2 regions of the Paraburkholderia sp. J41 genome follow, and region 1 is predicted to be linked to the other one. Evidence: predicted binding sites of a transcription regulator. Region 1 holds the regulator's gene; the other holds the start of a gene.

Region 1 (8,544 bases):
GACCGCATTTACGATCCCGCCGACGGTGTCTGGCCGCAGTCGCTGTTGATCTCGCTCGACGATCCCGTCGAGGAAGCCGATCCCGAGGAAATTCGCACGGTGCGCCTGCTCGCGCAGACGCAATCGACGATCTTTCGCGTGGAATGGCATCGCGCCGACGGCAAGATGGGACGTCAGGACGGCGGCCCGTTCGCGACGGTCGCATTTATTTCGGACGTCGAGATTCCCTGGGGCGACGACGAAGACTGAGCGCGGCGTTTGGCGGTCAGGCGCGCGAACGCCGCCCGCAGCCGCGCATGCCGCCCGGGCGCATCAACGCATCATGCGGCGGCGGAACAGCACCGAAGCGATCGCGAACGGCACGATCACGTAAAGCACGAGCACGGCCAGATGCACAAGCGGCTGGTCGACGGGGCGCGCGAGCATCGCGGGGCGAATCAGCGCGACCGCGTGCGCGAGCGGCAACATCAGCGTGATGTGCTGCGCGGCGGCGGGCAACTGCGTGATCGGGAAGAACACGCCCGAGAGCAGCAGCATCGGCGTGAGCACGAGCGTTTGATAGAACATGAAGAAGTCGTAGGACGGCGCGAGCGCGGTGACGATCATCGCGCAGCTCGCGAACGCGAGGCCCGCGAGCGCGATGACGGGCAGCGCGAGCAGCATGGACGGGAAACTCGCATAGCCGAGCAGCGCGGCGACGATCATGATCGCCACGCCCGAGAGCATCGACTTGCTGGCGGCCCAGACCACTTCACCGAGCACGACGTCGCCGAGCGAAAGCGGCGTGTGCATGATCGCTTCCCACGTGCGCTGAACGTGCATGCGCGAAAACCCCGAGTACATCGCCTCGAAGCTCGCCGACATCATCACCGACGACGCCACCGTGCCCGCCGCGAGGAACGCGATATACGACACGCCGTCCACATGGCCGACCATCAGCCCGAGCCCGAAGCCGAGGCCGAACAGATAGATCATCGGATCGGCGAGATTGCCGAACATCGAGGCGATCGCGAGCTTGCGCCAGACCAGATAGTTGCGCCGCCAGACGGCGATCCAGTTGGCGGCGTTCGAGGGCAGCGCGGCGCGCGGTTCGCGAGCGGGCGCGAGGCCGGCGTTGGCGTTTGCATCGGCGTTGGCGCCGGTGTTTGCGTTGGCGTTGGCGGATTCGTGGGTGCGGGTTTGCATGGGGAGTCGTGCCGCTTCAGTCTTGCATCTCGCGGCCGGTGAGCCGCAGGAACACATCTTCGAGATTCGCCGGCCGGTGCAGATAGCGCAGGTCCGAGCGAGGGCGCAGCTTCGCATGGATCGGCGCGGGGTCGTCGACGTAGCAGAACAGCGTTTCGCCGCTGATTTCGGTGCGCTTCGCGCTCGATGCCAGTTCGTCGCGCAGCGCGGCCGGGTCCGGGCCGTACACCTCGATCACGTCGCAGCCGATCTCCGTTTCGATCAACGTCCTGGGCGTGCCCTCGGCGATCTTGCGGCCTTCCTCGATCACGCAGACGCGATTGCAGAGCCGCTCCGCCTCCTCCATGAAATGCGTCGTGAGCAGGATGGTCTTGCCGCGCGCGAGCAGCGAGCGCAGGCGTTCCCAGATCAGATGACGCGCCTGCGGATCGAGACCCGTGGTGGGTTCGTCCATCACGAGCACGTCGGGATCGTTGACGAGCGCGCGCGCCAGCGTGAGGCGCCGGCGCATGCCGCCGGACAGCTCGCCCACGCGCGCGTCGGCCTTGCTTTCGAGCCGCGCGAATTCGAGCAGCGGCGCGACGAGATCGCGCGTTTGTTGCGCCGACAAACCGAAGTAGCGGCCGAACACGAGCAGGTTCTCGCGCACGGTGAAGTCGGGATCGAGGTTGTCGAACTGCGGCACGACGCCCACGCGCGCGCGCGCGTGGCGGGCGCGCGCGGGCACCGGTTCGCCGCACAGGCTGATGCGCCCCGCGTCGGGCGCGACGATGCCGAGCAGCATGCGCAGCGTCGTGGTCTTGCCCGCGCCGTTGGGTCCGAGCAGACCGAAACATTCGCCGGGCACGACCTCGAACGACAGTCCGTTGACGACCGCGCGGTCGCCGTAGTGTTTGATGACCTGCTCGAATTCGATGGCGGCTGCGGGCATGGACAAAATGGGAAAAGGTCGACGTGGGCGAAAGGGCGCGAAGCCGAGGCGGTCCATTCTAGTGCATCGCTGCGCCGCGAGCGGGCAGCGGGAGCGTTGCGCGCCGTGTTGCGGCGCGAATCGGTGCGCGGGCGCAAGCGGCGTGCGTCCTGTCAGGAAACCATCGGCAAAAATCTGGCGTTTTTTGATGCCGACCTGGCGTTTTCCAACCCTTGCATCGCCAATTGCGGCGCACGATCATGAGAATCGCACAGCCCGCACTTCATGCGGGTAGGGAGAAATGATCATGGCGAGCTACAAGAAAATCCTGCTCTGTTACGACGGCTCGCGCGAAGGCCGCAAGGCGCTGCGCTGCGGCGCCGACCTTGCGCTCGACTTGCAGGCCGAAACGCATCTGCTCTCGGTCGTCGACATGCGCTCGTCCATCGCTCAAAGCGCGGGGCTGCTGACCGATGTGGCGTGCGGCCGCTTCGAGGAAACAGCGCGCGAGATTCTTCAGGAAGGCGTGGATTGGCTCACCGAGCGCGGTGTGCGCGCGCAGGGGCACTTTGCATTCGGGCATCCGATCGACGAAATCGCAAATCTCGCCATCGAACTGAACGTCGATCTCGTGGTGGTCGGGCATCGCTGCCGCACCGGGCTTGCGCGCTGGTGGATGGGCGCGGGCAATACGCCGCTGCTCGATCGCGTGTCGTGTTCGATTCTTGTGGCGTGTTCGTCGGCGGCCGAGGAAAAACAGCAGCAAGCCGCCGCTTGAGATTGCCCTGACAGGCGCCGCTCTGAGTGACGCATTGAGCGGCGCAATTGAGCGGCCCAATTGAGCGGCCCAATTGAGCGGCTCAATCCAGTGCGAAGCCGGTTCGCCCCGGAACCGGCTTTGCGGCGATGCTTTTACGGCAAACGCCGTTACGGCGAATTTGCCGCGCTTCCCTCATTGAGCTCGACCGCCGCGAGCTTCCAGAAAAAAAGCCCGTGGCGCTGAAGGATGGCGGCGTAGTGCTCGCCCGTCGTGCCGCGGTCCCATGTGAGCGCGAACTCATTGAGGCTGCGATAGCCCGCCGCGGTAACAGGCCGTGATCCCGGTGCAGGCGTGCCCGGGGCGGTTTGCACGGGCGGAGCAGGTTGAGCGGGTGGTGCGGGCGCGGCGGCCGGCGGCGCTGCGGGCGCCGGTTGCGTTGATTGAACAGGCGGCGCCGGCTGCGCGCCCGAGGTTTGCGGCGCGGGCGCCGCGGGTTGTTCGCCCGGCTTGCCCGTGGGCGGCATGCCGTTGAGCAGTGCGGCCACACCATCGGGCGTAGCGTAGGCGTCCACGAGCGGGCCGATCAACGCCGCGCCGATCACCGCGCCGAGCAGCAAAAGCGGATTGCTGCTGTGCTGCGCGTGAATGCGCTGCTGCAACAGCGCGCCAACTTGCTGCTTCAGACTCACGCGCAGCGCCGGGTAATCGACGTATTCGTTGAGCGTGGCGGCGTCGCGCGCGTCGGCAGCGGCTTTCATGCGATTCACGGCGATATACGGCGACGCGTAGCCATAACCGAGTACCGCAACGGTAGCAATCACCGCGACGGTGATCGCAAGGGGCTTTTTCCAGCTTGAGGTATTCGCGAGCGGCTCTGTCATAAGGTGGGCGTGATCGTTCGGTCAAGGATTGACCGCCATAAAGCGAAAACGATCCCGAAGCACAAACAGAACCCGCATCGCGGCGCGTCCTTTTTTGCGACGCGCGTGCCTTATTTCGCGAGCGCGGCCGGCAAGTCGGTCGGTTGCTCGGCAATGCAGCGGTCGATCGCGCGGCACACCGCGTCCACCGTGCCCACCAGAATGAGCCGCGACGGGCCGTGATAGACGCGCACCGGCGCGCGGCGCGCGGGTTGGTCGACGTTGAGCGCGCTGTTGAGCGAAACACGCGCGAACGCCGGCTGTGCCGAGGGCAGCGGCGGCAGGTCGGCCGTGCTGGTGGCGACGAGGTTGGGCGCGTTGTCGATATCGTCGAAGAGCGAGCCGTTGATGGCGGCAGCCGTGGCGCGCATCTCGCGCGCGGCGCACGAGGCGATTCCACGCAGATGACGCAGGCGGCCGAATTGACGGAAGGGCAGCAGACGGGCAAGGCGTTCCATGACTCTCTCCAGACGGATATCAGCGGATTTTTAGAATTCGGTGGGGCGAATCAAGCCGACCGCGATGCCTTCCAGCGCGAATTCCGCGCTGCCGGACTCGACGAAAATATTGTCGTAGTCGGGGTTTTCGGCGATCAGCTCCAGGCCGTTCGGGCGGCGCTTGAGGCGTTTGACCGTGACGTCGTCGCCAAGACGCGCCACGACGATCTGGCCGTCCTTCGCCTCGGCCTTCTTCTGCACGGCGAGCAGGTCGCCGTCGAGAATGCCGGCGTCGCGCATCGAAAGACCGCGCACTTTCAGCAGATAGTCGGGGCGGCTCGAAAAGAGCGCCGGGTCGCACATGTAGTTCTGCGAGATATGTTCCTGCGCGAGGATCGGGCTGCCCGCCGCCACGCGGCCGACGAGCGGCAGCGCGAGCTGCATGATGCTCGCATGCGGCAGCGTGAACTGATGCGGCAGCTCGTCGCCCATGGGCACGAGACGGATGCCGCGCGAGGCGCCCGCAGCCAGCTCGATCACGCCCTTGCGCGCCAGCGCGCGCAAATGTTCCTCGGCCGAATTGGCGGAACTGAAACCCAGCTCCGCCGCGATTTCGGCGCGGGTGGGCGGGAAGCCGGTGCGCTCGATCGCCCGGCGGATCAGATCGAAAACCTGCTGTTGTCGTGCGGTGAGTTTGGTCATGGCGCCACTGTATGTTTAAACAGGTGACTGTATTTTTATACAGTATTTGCCGCTTTTCAAGTGTTACTTGAAGTTCGTCGCCCCGATGCCTTGCCGATGCCGCCGCAGCAGCGTTTCATGGCGCCCTGACGGACGGAAAAATGCCGTTGCAGCGGTTTCCTCTGTCGCTTACCACTTTTGCGTATTAAAAAATGAAGAAACATTATTTTTAATGATGTAAGCGGATCGCTAGACTGGCCTCCATCGTTAGCGGCAACTGAGTCGGCAACTGAGCGGCAACTTGCCGGCAACCACATACGGGCACGGAGAACAGATAGATGGTCACGGAATCGGGGAAATTGGCGGGGAAAGCGGCGGAGAAAGCGCCGCGAGCAGGCTGGCTCAGGACATGGGCGGCGAGGCTGGCGCTCGGAGCGGCGCCGCTGATCGTGCCGGTCGCGGCATTGCTGGGCGGCGCGGCGGCGCTGGCGCCCGTGGCCGCGCATGCCGATACCGCGCTGCTCAACGTCTCCTACGACCCGACGCGCGAGTTGTATCAGGACATCAACGAAGCCTTCATCAAGCAGTGGAAGGCGAAGACGGGCGAAACCATCACCATCAAGCAGTCGCATGGCGGCTCGGGCGCGCAGGCGCGTTCGGTGCTCGACGGCCTGCAAGCCGATGTCGTCACGCTCGCGCTCGCCTGGGACATCGACGCGCTCGCCAACAAGGGCCTCGTCGCGAAAGACTGGCAAAAGCGTCTGCCGGACAACGCCTCGCCGTACACCTCGACCATCGTGTTTCTCGTGCGCAAGGGCAACCCGAAGCACATCAAGGATTGGGACGATCTCGCGAAGCCGGGCGTCTCGATCGTGACGCCGAATCCGAAAACCTCGGGCGGCGCGCGCTGGAACTACCTTGCGGCGTGGGCCTACGCGCTGCATCAGCCGGGCGGCAACGAGCAGAAGGCGAAGGAGTTCGTGACGAAGGTCTACAAGAATGCGGGCGTGCTCGATTCGGGCGCGCGCGGCGCGACCACGAGCTTCGTGCAGCGCGATATCGGCGACGTGCTGATCGCCTGGGAAAACGAGGCGTTTCTCTCGCTCAAGGAATTCGGCCCCGACAGGTTCGAGATCGTCGTGCCTTCGGTGAGCATTCTGGCCGAGCCGCCCGTTGCCGTGGTGGACAAGGTCGTCGACAAGAAGGGCACGCGCAAGGTTTCGGAAGCCTATTTGCAGTTCCTTTATAGCGAGGAAGGTCAGGAGATCGCCGCGAAGAACTTCTATCGTCCGCGTTCGACCGCGGTGCCCGCGGCGCTCACGGCGAAGTTTCCGAAGCTGAAGCTTTACACGGTCGACGACACGTTCGGCGGCTGGGCCAAGGCGCAGAAGACGCATTTCGCGGACGGCGGCGTGTTCGACTCCATCTATCAGCCGCAGTAAGGCGCGAGCGGGACGCTACGACGCAAGGCAGCAACCGAAAGCATCGGCCGCGCACAGGAACGACGCGGCCGCATAACAACGAAGCGCGCCCACGGGCGCGCTTTTCGGCGCAAAAAAGCGCAACCCATGTCTGGACGACGAGCATGACGACGTTTCGATTACGCAAGCCCAGTGCGCTGCCGGGATTCGGCCTGACGCTCGGCATCACGGTGGCTTACCTGAGCCTCGTGGTGCTGATCCCGCTGGCCTCCACCTTCCTCAAGACGGCGACGCTCGACTGGAGCCAGTTCGTGCGCGCGGTGTGGTCGCCGCGCGTGATCGCGTCGTATCGGCTCACGTTTCTTTCGGCGCTCGGCGGCGCGCTCATCAACGCCGTGTTCGGCTTTCTGCTCGCGTGGGTGCTCGTGCGCTACACGTTCCCGTTCAAACGCATCGTGGACGCGCTCGTCGACTTGCCGTTCGCGCTGCCCACCTCCGTGGCCGGCATTTCGCTCGCGGCCGTGTACGCCGGCAACGGCTGGATCGGCCAGTACCTGCAACCGCTCGGGCTGAAGATCGCCTTCACGCCGCTCGGCGTGCTCGTGGCGCTCACGTTTATCGGCTTGCCGTTCGTCGTGCGCACGGTGCAGCCCGTGCTGGAAGAGTTCGAGCGCGAGCAGGAGGAAGCGGCCGCGTGCCTCGGCGCCTCGCGCGCGCTCGTGTTTCGCCGCGTGATCTTGCCGGCCGCGCTGCCCGCGCTGCTCACCGGCTTCGCGCTCGCGTTCGCGCGCGCGTTGGGCGAATACGGCTCGGTGATCTTCATCGCCGGCAACGTGCCGATGAAGTCGGAGATCACCTCGCTGCTCATCATCACCAAGCTCGAACAATACGACTACGCGGGCGCGACGGCGCTGGCGGTGGTCATGCTCTGCGTGTCGTTCGTCATGCTGCTCATCATCAATACGTTGCAGTGGTATCTGCAACGCCGCACGAGCCGGGGCATCACCGGCGCGGGCGCGCCGCAGGCCGTGGGCACGACCGCCAGCGGCGCGGCGCTGGGCGGAGGTGCGCAATGAGCACGTCCGCACGACGCAACGCGGGGCGTCCCGATACTGGGCGTCCCAATACTGGTCGTCCCGATCCCGTCACCGAAGCCGCCTGGGTGCGCTGGTTGTTGACCGGCATCGCGCTCGCGTTTCTCGCGCTGTTTCTCGTGGTGCCGCTCGTCGCCGTGTTCTGGCAGGCGCTCAGCAAGGGCATCGGGTTTTATTTCGACTCGCTCGCCGACCCCGACGCGCTTTCGGCCATCAAGCTCACGCTCATCACCGCTGCCGTCGCGGTGCCGCTCAATCTCGTGTTCGGTCTGGTCGCCTCGTGGACGATCGCCAAGTTCGAGTTTCGCGGCAAGGCGCTGCTGACGACGCTGATCGACCTGCCGTTCTCGGTGTCGCCGGTGATCTCGGGCCTCATCTACGTGCTGATGTTCGGCGCGCAAGGCTGGCTCGGGCCGTGGCTCGAAGACCATAACGTGCAGATCATTTTCGCGGTGCCGGGCATCGTGCTCGCGACGATCTTCGTGACGTTCCCGTTCGTCGCCCGCGAGCTGATTCCGCTGATGCAGGCACAGGGCAGCGACGAGGAGGAAGCCGCGCACGTGCTGGGCGCCTCGGGCTGGCAGATGTTTCGCCGCGTGACGCTGCCGAATATCCGCTGGGGTCTGCTGTACGGCGTGATCCTCTGCAACGCGCGCGCGATGGGCGAATTCGGCGCGGTTTCGGTGGTGTCCGGGCACATTCGCGGTCAAACCGACACGATGCCGCTGCACGTGGAAATCCTCTACAACGAGTACAACTTCGCGGCCGCGTTCGCCGTGGCCTCGCTGCTGGCGCTGCTCGCGCTCGTGACGCTCGGTTTGAAGCTGCTCGCGGAGCGCCATATGTCGTCGGAAACGCGCGATGCCGGCGCGCTGCCCGCGCATCTCGGGCCGCAAGCGGCACAAGAGACACCGGCGGGGACACCGGCGGGGACACCGGCGACACAAGGGACATCGGCGACACAGGCCGCGCCGGGCGGCGCACGTCAAGGCGTTGCGCGTCAATCGCTGCAATGAGCATTCACGGGTCCGGCGCAGCGGCGCTCGAGCGTGCGCGCCGGACCGAAACAGGAGAGCGGTAAATCATGGGCATCACCGTCAGCAATCTGCAAAAGCGTTTCGGCGACTTCACCGCCC
Region 2 (8,544 bases), on a different contig from region 1:
AAACAAAAACGCGGGGCGCTAACCGAACAGCCCCTGCAAATACCACTGGCCGCCGGTGCGTTCGCGATACAGCCAGAACATGCGGCCCTGATCGTCGGCGGCGACATAGTAGTCGCGCTCGACGCTCTCGCCGTCCCACCAGCCCGACTCGATGCGCTCCGTGCGCGTGAGGCGCTTGAGCGGGCGGCGATAAATGGGCCGGTCGCCGCGCGTCGCGAGCTTGAGCGGCTTTTCGAGCAGCCACGCCGGGCGCGGCTGCGCGGGCAACGGCACCTCGGGCAGATCGAACGCGCTTTGCACAGGCGCGTTCGCGTCCTCGCGCGCTTGCGCCGCCTGTTTCGGCCGACGCGGCTTGCCGCCGCCCTTCGCTTTCTCCGCGCGCCACGGCCGTGCCGACATCGCCTGCTCGGGCCGGTGATCGTCCTCGACGAAAAGCTGCAACACGTTCTGCTCGCCGAGCCGCGCGCCGATGCGCTCGAACAGTTGGCCGAGCGAGGCTTCGGCGGCTTCCGCCATCGGAAACAGCGTGTCGGTGGGCGCGGCGTAATCGCTCACGTCCGCAGCCACGAGCGCGAGGCCGATGACGGGCGCGGCGAGTTGGGTCTGATTGAGCCGCTCGCGCAGCAGCCACAGCAAATGGTCGGCGTCGCGCGAAGGCGCGGCCCACGCGATGGCGAGACTCGACGTGCGCGGCGCATGACGCGAAGCCAGTTCGTGTTCGAGACGCAATTCGAAACCCGCCAGCGCCGCGTGCTGCGCGGCGAGCCAGCCGGCCAGTTGCATCACGAGGCGGCGCGCGGCGAACAGCAGCGCCTCGGCGCTTTCCACCCGCGCCTGCAATTCGAGCGACGCCTGGAACGACGGCGGCGCCTCGAACCAGCCGCGCGGATCGGGCGCCTCGCCGCGCGCCTGCGCGAGCCACGCGAGCACGCCGTCGCCAAAACGACGCACGATGCCGTCGCGCGGCAGGCGCCGCAAATCGCCGAGCGTCGCGCAACCGATCTGCGTAAGCGCGTGGTCGTGCTGCGCGGCGAACGGCGCGAGCCCGACCGGCAAGGCGTCGAGCGTGCGCGCGAGCGTCGCATCCTTGAGCACGCGCCAGCGGCGCGAGGTTTGCGTGGCGCGCGCTTGCGCGAGCGTCCATGCGCCCCACGCGGTGGGCGCGCAGGCGATGCGCGCGACGTGCCCGCAATCCGCGACCGTGGCCGCGACCTTCGCGAGCAGCGCGCGCACGCCGCCGAAAAGACGCAGCCCCGAGCCCACTTCGAGCAGCACCGTATGCGGCAGCGGCGCGGGCGCGAGCGACACCTTCGGCGTGTACGCGAGCAAGGCGAGCGCCAGCGCCTCGAAGGCGCGGGTCTCGCGCGCCGGATCGGCTTCGAGCAGCACGAGCCCCGGCGCGAGCGCCAGCGCGTGCGCGCGGGTGCCGCCGGCCACCACGCCCAGGCGCAGCGCATCGAGATCGGCGATCAGGATGCGCGCGTGGTCGGCGAGCGCATAACAGCGCGGCGCGGCGGCGGCATCGGCACTGCCGCCATCATCCGAAGGGCGCAACAGCGGCGGCGGGAACGACGGGGACGGCAGCGGCGGCCTCACGGCCTCCAGCGGCAGCAGCGGCAAGGTGACGGCGATCCACAGCATGATTGACCTTGGGCCACGGCATGACGCCCGATGCTGCGTCCGGCTGGGGCAGCACCGCGTCCTGCAACGGCAAAGTGATGACGAGGGGTTGCGCGGGCGGCGGCCCGCGGCGCTTGAAAATGTCGACCGAAAGCGCGGCGTGCTGCATCCATTCGCGCCGGTTCAGCGTGCCGTCGGCGGGCGGCGCCACCGGCGTGCAAGTCATGCGCAACGGTGCCGGCGACGACTGGTTGCGCGCGGCGGGCGGCCGCATGAGAAACGCGAGCGCCTGCGAATCCTGCGCGGCGACCTGCAACCGCCGCACCGTGTCGGGCCGCGCCTTTGCCTGCCAGAGCAGCACCGCGCCGATGCCCTCCTGCTTGAGCGCCTGCTCGGCAACCCAGCCCGCCTCGTCCTCGCTCGCGCGCACCCAGATCACGCGTTCCAGCGCGACGCCCCATGCCTTGAGCGCGCAGGCGTACGGCTGCCACGGCGGCGCAACGAGGATCGCGTGCCGCCCGGACTGCGCCGTGAGCGCGCGCAGCGCGGGCGCGACGAGCCGCATTTCGCCGATGCCGCCGTGCTCCACGAGCAGCTCCGTGAGGCTGCCCGTGGGCCAGCCGGCGCCCGGCAACTGGGCGTCGAGCGCGGCGTGGCCGCTCGGCACCGAGCGCTCGCTCGCATATGCGAGCTGATCGCCTTGCCAGACGCGGCTTTGCAAGCCGGGCGGCAAATGCGCGGCAAGCTGCGCCGTGGACGGCGGTGTGAGCTGAAGGGCTGCGGCCATGTTTCAGGAAGTTCGGGGAATACCTCGCCCTGCCCGGCAACGAAATTGGGGCATGGCAAGAACGGGACGGCACGTCCATTCCTGTATATTTATACAGTATTTTTCAGGATGCGTGGAGAGCGGGGAAAGAAAGCCTTCGTGCGAAGGATTTGACGGTGCGCGAGCTTAGCCGATACAATCGCTGATTCGTCGGAGCGTAGCGCAGCCTGGTAGCGCATCTGATTTGGGATCAGAGGGTCGTAGGTTCGAATCCTATCGCTCCGACCAGTAATATCAAGGGGTTAGCTTCGGCTAACCCCTTTTTATTTCCGGCCGGGGTACGCAGCCCGTTGATTTCCCGTCGAACCTCTGGATCCCTCAGATACGTCCGGCTTTCAGCCAGTTGTGGATCGTCGCGTTGCTGACGGAAGCCAGGTTTGCCGTCTTGGTAGGACCGCCAACCCGATCGACAGCGATACGAACGTGGTTTTCTGTGAGATAAAACATCGAATTCTTCCTTTATAAAAATAGATCAATTTTTTGGCAATTTATCGCCTAAATCTATTTTATATTGATCAAAGGAAGGATATAAAATTCACCACAAGCAATAGAGTGCTTCCGCATACCTCAACAGGAACAGCAACGGAATATGCGAATTGATTGCCGATAAGATTAAAACGCTTTCAGACTGGCTTGACGTTTCGCCATCCTCCGAAATTCCGAAGCCGTAAGCGAGACAAAACAATGCCCAGTGAATGACTGAAAGAGCTTAAAAATTAAATTTTGACTGTGCCGTATTGCCTGTGCTAGTTTTCTCAGACTTAATATCAAGAAACTGAGAGATTCGGCGTGCAACGAAATTATTTGAGGGTCGGTGACAAGTCCTCAGCGGGAGGAACTGTTATCGAGGGGATTCACTTCGTTTCCCATGAAGGGCAAGCACTGACTTTTGTAGGTGCTCATGTTAGCTGCCCGGCTTGCAAGTCCACGGGCCAGATTGTCGCCAAAGGTCCGCGTCTGCCTGTTGTCATGATGGGCAAAATGCGGGCTCTGCAGGACGATATCTGTCAGTGCAGGTGCAGCCCACCTCCTGTCATGATTGCTTCCCAATCGTCCATGTATGAGACCATTCAAGGTCATGAGCTTGCCAGCATGGGCTATAGTCCAACTGGCAATCTGCTGGCCGACACGCCGACTGGGGATCATTGGATACGCTTTGCCCTGAACGATGCGGGCAGTTGCGAAGGCTTGCGTTGCCGTGCCCATTTCTCAGACGGCTCGATGCAGGAAGGAGTGTTTGACTCCGGTAACAAGGTGCATTTCGAGCGCCCCAATGCTTCAGCCTGCCAGAAATTAGAGGTTGTCCATTCTGAGCCTCAGACTGACGGCACGTCAGTCATGGGCAGTCTTCTTTCCGCGATGGTGGGACAGGCATGAGCGAAGTCAAACCAGCTAATCACGCTGTCGCTGAGGGTTCCTACAACACTCAGACGACTCACGCTATCGAAAGTGCGATTCTCGAAGCAGCCATAAAAGACTTCGAGTCAGTTGCAAACCTCTTTGCAACCAATGCCATTTTCGACAATGCCGTGCGTCAGCAGTATGTGAAACATATCCGCATGCTCTCTGACCAGGTAAGGGAGGAAGTTACCAACGGCAATATGACGGTCAAAGAAGGGGCTGAATATTGCAGTGGTCTGCGTGACAAGATATTTGTGGAGTATCGAAAATACACTTCTGCTCTGGGTCTCGCCCAGGCGGAAAAACTCAAGCTTCATGCAAGAGGATTCGACTACTACCTGAATAAATACTCTCACGAGCTTTATCAGAAAGATTTTGTCAATCTGACTGTAGAGGAACGGAATGCGGTCTACTACAAGGTCTTGAGCAAAGCGGGTCAGGGTAGTGTCAAGGTCACGACAAAGGTTCGCAGACTTCAGATTGGTGCTCGGGTTGCGGTGCTCGTCACTGCGATTCTGGCGACGGGTGAAGTCATAAATGCCAAGGACAAGGTCAAAGAGGTTGCAAGGCAGGGAAGCATCATTGCAGGCGGCCTGATTGGGGGCGTCGTCGCTGGGCTGGGTGCGTCCTTTATCTGTGGTCCTGCTGAGCCCTTGTGCGCTGCCGCCGTGGTTCTCATTGGAAGCAATGTCGGTGGCATGGCCGCTGAGGCTGCTAACGACATGTATCAGGAAGAGCTTCCTGTGTTCATAGACTGGATGAGCAACTAACCATGTCCATGCTTATTTTTCTAGTCATATTCATTGTCTTCGCCATTTCTGCGGTGATTATTCTAATTAATGTCATGGGGGAGCCAGGTGTGGATTACTGGGACCTTGATGGCTCAAATGAGCCCCCCGTCTCCAAGCTCGATTTCCTGAGAACGAAAGCCTGGCTCTATGGTTCTGCTGTAGCTCTCGTCGCAAGTGCAATTTCTTATTTTGTCCTTCGATAGTCGACTGCGGCGTGCAGGTACATTCGTGGGGTTCCGCATTTAGTGCCATGAAGAAGTGCGGCAGCTCGGTGCCCTGAAGGAAGCGATCCCGGGAGTGTTCAGCACTCTTTCCCACGCCGGTGGCTGGGTTGTGCTCCAAAGCCAAACACGTTTGAAATTAGGGCTAGTACGCGGTGGGCAGTAGTGGCGTACCCGTCCGCAGTGGCTCTCGAATGGATCTCCACCCCAACGCATGCACCATAAGGAAGAACCATCAGGAGCCACGAAAGAACCCCAGAGCCCACCCGAACGCGCGTCGCGAAAACCATAAACCAGCGCGGCACGCCGCTCGCTCAACCCCGGTTCAAGCCTACGCCCCTACACAACCAGGAGACGCCATGCACCTCATCCTCTGGCGGCACGCCGAAGCCGAAGACATCGCCTCCAGCGACCTCGCCCGCCAGCTCACCACGCGCGGACGCAAACAGGCGCAAAGCGTCGCCCGCTGGCTGCGCGCACGCCTGCCCGACGACGCGCTAATTCTCGCGAGTCCCGCCGCGCGCACCATCCAGACCGCCGAGGCACTCACGGACCAGTATCGCGTCGTGCGCGAACTGGCGCCGGATGCGAGCGTCGATGCCGTGCTCGCCGCTGCCGGCTGGCCCGGCGGCATCGCGCCGGCCGTGGTGGTGGTCGGCCACCAGCCCACGCTCGGCGAAGTGGCCGCGCATCTGCTCGACGCCGCCGCCGAAGGCGCCCACCCGCGCGGCTGGGCCGTCAAGAAAGCGGGCGTGCTCTGGATCGCGAGCCGCGAACGCCTGGGCGACGAACAAGCCGTGCTGCACGCCGCCATCACCCCCGACCTCGTCTGATCCCCGCCTTCCTCGCAACGCCTTTGCTCGCCGGGCCGGGCCGCCACAGGCCCGGTGCTTGCCATCGGCTTACATGACGTCATCGAATCGTCATTGCGTTGCCATGCAACCGTAACCGCGTCTTACTACATTGGCCGCAAAAGTTCCGTTACCTTTCGACCAGGACGCCCCATGCGAGATCTGCCGATGCCTCCCCTGCCGTTCGCCTCGACGATGTTCGAGTCGCACCGGCGACTGCCGCGCGCCGAAGAAACGGTCACCGCGCAGCATCGCCTGCAGGTGACGTGGGCTCGCAGCGACGAGGAACTGCGCGAAGCGCAGCGCCTGCGCTACCGTGTGTTCGCCGAAGAGATGGGCGCGCGCCTCACGGGCCCCGCCGGCCTCGACGTCGACGCCTTCGACACGTATTGCGATCATCTGATCGTGCGCGACCTCGACACGCTCAAGGTCGTCGGCACCTACCGCGTGCTGCCGCCGCACGAGGCCATGCGCATCGGCCGCCTCTACGCCGAAAGCGAATTCGACGTTTCGCGCCTCGCGCATCTGCGCCCGAAAATGGTCGAAGTGGGCCGCTCGTGCGTACACCCCGACTATCGCAGCGGCTCGGTCATCATGTCGCTCTGGGGTGGTCTGGGCGCGTACATGAAGCAAAACGGCTACGAGACGATGCTCGGCTGCGCGAGCGTCGCGATGGCCGACGGCGGCCACTACGCGGCCAATCTGTACGCCTCGCTCGGCGCGAACGCGCTGACCGACCCCGAATATCGCGCGTTCCCGCACACGCCACTGCCCGTCGAGGAATTGCGCACCGGCGCCGCCGCCGTGCCGCCGCCGCTCATCAAGGGCTATCTGCGCCTTGGCGCGAAAATTTGCGGCGCCCCCGCGTGGGACCCCGATTTCAATACCGCCGATTTCCTCACGCTGTTCCGTCTCTCGGAAATCAACGAGCGTTATGCGCGGCATTTCCTCGGCGACGCCATGGCGCGCTAACGCTCAGCATCGCGTCCTCCTCGCGTCCACACCGCATTCGCATCGAATCGACCGCGCAAAAAAAACCGGCTCGCCACCGAGCCGGTTTTTTACTTGCAACGCGTGCCGATTCGCCGCTCATTCCTCGGTATAAACCACGCGATACGGAATGCCGACCTTGCCCCACTCCGCCGCTTCCTGAACGAGGTTGTAATCGGTAAGCGGATTGTTCGACACCCACGCGTTCGGCAGCAGCACTTCGTAGCCGCTGCCCTCCTGCTCGACCTGGATGTGCGGCAGCCCCACGTCCGCGCGGCGGCGGCACAGCAGCGCCGCAAGGCGCAGGCAGAACAGCAGCGGCCATTCCACGTCGCGCGTTTGCGAAAGCTTGCCGAGCTTGCCCACATGGCCGAGCACGAGCGCGGCAAGACGCGCCTGGTCGGTGCGCGAGAAGCCCGGCATGTCGGCATTGCTGGCGATATAGGCGGAATGCTTGTGATACGCGCTGTGCGAAATCGACAAGCCGATCTCGTGCAGCGAAGCGGCCCACGTGAGGAACATGCGGTTCTCTGCGCGGCGTTCTTCGTCGGGTTCGTCGAACTGCTCGTAGAACTTCACGGCCAGTTCGGCGATACGGCCCGCCTGCGCGCGATCCACGCCATAGCGGCGCATGAAGCCTTCCACCGTGACCGTGCGCATGTCCTCGTGCTGCGAGCGGCCCAGCAGGTCGTACAGCACGCCCAGACGCAATGCGCCGTCGGTGGTGTCGACGTAATCAATGCCCAGCTCGTCGAACACCGCGATCATGATCGAGAGGCCGCCCGCCAGCACCGGCACGCGGTCGGGCTTGAGCGCCACGAGCTTGAGCCGGTTCACGTTCTCGGCCTTGATGAGCGCGCGCTTCAGGCGCTCCAGCCCGCCGCGCGAAATGCCGTGCGAGATGCCGGGATCGTTGAAGCCGTTGGCCTCCACGAGTTCCGCGAGCGCGCGCGCCGTGCCCGAGGAGCCGATCGCCTGATCCCAGCCGGTCTTGCGATAGTCGGCGGAAATGATCTGGATCTCGCGCGACGCCGCGAGTTCGGCCTGGCGCATCGTGTAGTCGTCGACGTTGCCCGAGGGAAAGAACTGGCGGCTATGGCTCACGCAGCCGATATAGAGGCTTTCCATGCGGATCGGCGTGTAATGCGAGCCGATGATGAATTCCGTCGAGCCGCCGCCGATGTCGACGACAAAACGCTTGCCCGCGCTCGCCGGCACCGAATGCGCCGCGCCCGCGTAGATGAGGCGCGCTTCCTCGCGCCCGGCGATCACTTCGATCGGAAAGCCGAGCGCCGCTTCGGCTTCGGCGAGGAATTCGCCCGCGTTCTTGGCGACGCGCAGCGTGTTGGTGGCCACGGCGCGCACCTGATCTGGGTGGAAGTCGCGCAGCCGTTCGCCGAAGCGTTTGAGCGCGTCCCAGCCGCGCACCTGCGAGGCGCGGTCGAGCAGCTTGTCTTTCGAGAGGCCGGCGGCAAGCCGCACGGGCTCGCGCAAGGCGTCCACCGGGTAGATCTGGCTGCCGGCGTCGGTTTCCTCGACGCGGCCCACGATCAGCCGGAAGCTGTTCGAGCCGAGATCGACGGCGGCAAGCAATTGGGGATTGGTGACCATCGAGGGGGCGGGCTCCATGCGTGCGAATACCGACGAACGCGCGGCCATGCGGGCTTGCTGCGCCGCGGCCGCGCTGTCCAAAAGCATCATTTTAAGCGTACCCGACTTCACGATGGCACCTCTCGCTCGCGTGCGCCGTTTGCGGGCGCGTTGACCCCGCGGATTAACCGTAATTCGTCATACACATAGTTACTTTCGTCCACTGTGCATGATGGCGCGAGGCGTTTAAGATT

The links. Region 1 encodes LexA, which represses DNA repair genes until DNA is damaged. Its sites were predicted from a motif close to ACTGTATNNNNATACAGT; they were not measured.
Region 2: a site for LexA is predicted at 2,488-2,505, ahead of imuA (translesion DNA synthesis-associated protein ImuA). Genes of this name have one in related genera too.

What each region holds. Positions count from the first base shown of each region.
Region 1 is NZ_CAJMZE010000015.1:73,507-82,050, reverse strand. Features, by position in the region: gene U5805_RS17365 (hypothetical protein) at 1-249, shown strand, start outside; gene U5805_RS17360 (ABC transporter permease) at 313-1,185, opposite strand; gene nodI (nodulation factor ABC transporter ATP-binding protein NodI) at 1,202-2,116, opposite strand; gene U5805_RS17350 (universal stress protein) at 2,403-2,873, shown strand; gene U5805_RS17345 (DUF2939 domain-containing protein) at 3,023-3,736, opposite strand; gene U5805_RS17340 (hypothetical protein) at 3,847-4,233, opposite strand; gene lexA (transcriptional repressor LexA) at 4,264-4,914, opposite strand; gene U5805_RS17330 (sulfate ABC transporter substrate-binding protein) at 5,232-6,335, shown strand; gene cysT (sulfate ABC transporter permease subunit CysT) at 6,479-7,390, shown strand; gene cysW (sulfate ABC transporter permease subunit CysW) at 7,387-8,424, shown strand; gene U5805_RS17315 (sulfate ABC transporter ATP-binding protein) at 8,493-8,544, shown strand, end outside.
Region 2 is NZ_CAJMZE010000039.1:39,082-47,625, forward strand. Features, by position in the region: gene U5805_RS27505 (DNA polymerase Y family protein) at 19-1,641, opposite strand; gene imuA (translesion DNA synthesis-associated protein ImuA) at 1,538-2,407, opposite strand; tRNA gene U5805_RS27515 (tRNA-Pro) at 2,598-2,674, shown strand; gene U5805_RS27520 (hypothetical protein) at 2,765-2,893, opposite strand; partial or broken gene U5805_RS27525 (PAAR domain-containing protein) at 3,236-3,454, shown strand; gene U5805_RS27530 (hypothetical protein) at 3,503-3,823, shown strand; gene U5805_RS27535 (hypothetical protein) at 3,820-4,617, shown strand; gene U5805_RS27540 (SixA phosphatase family protein) at 5,219-5,692, shown strand; gene U5805_RS27545 (GNAT family N-acetyltransferase) at 5,864-6,682, shown strand; gene ppx (exopolyphosphatase) at 6,800-8,401, opposite strand.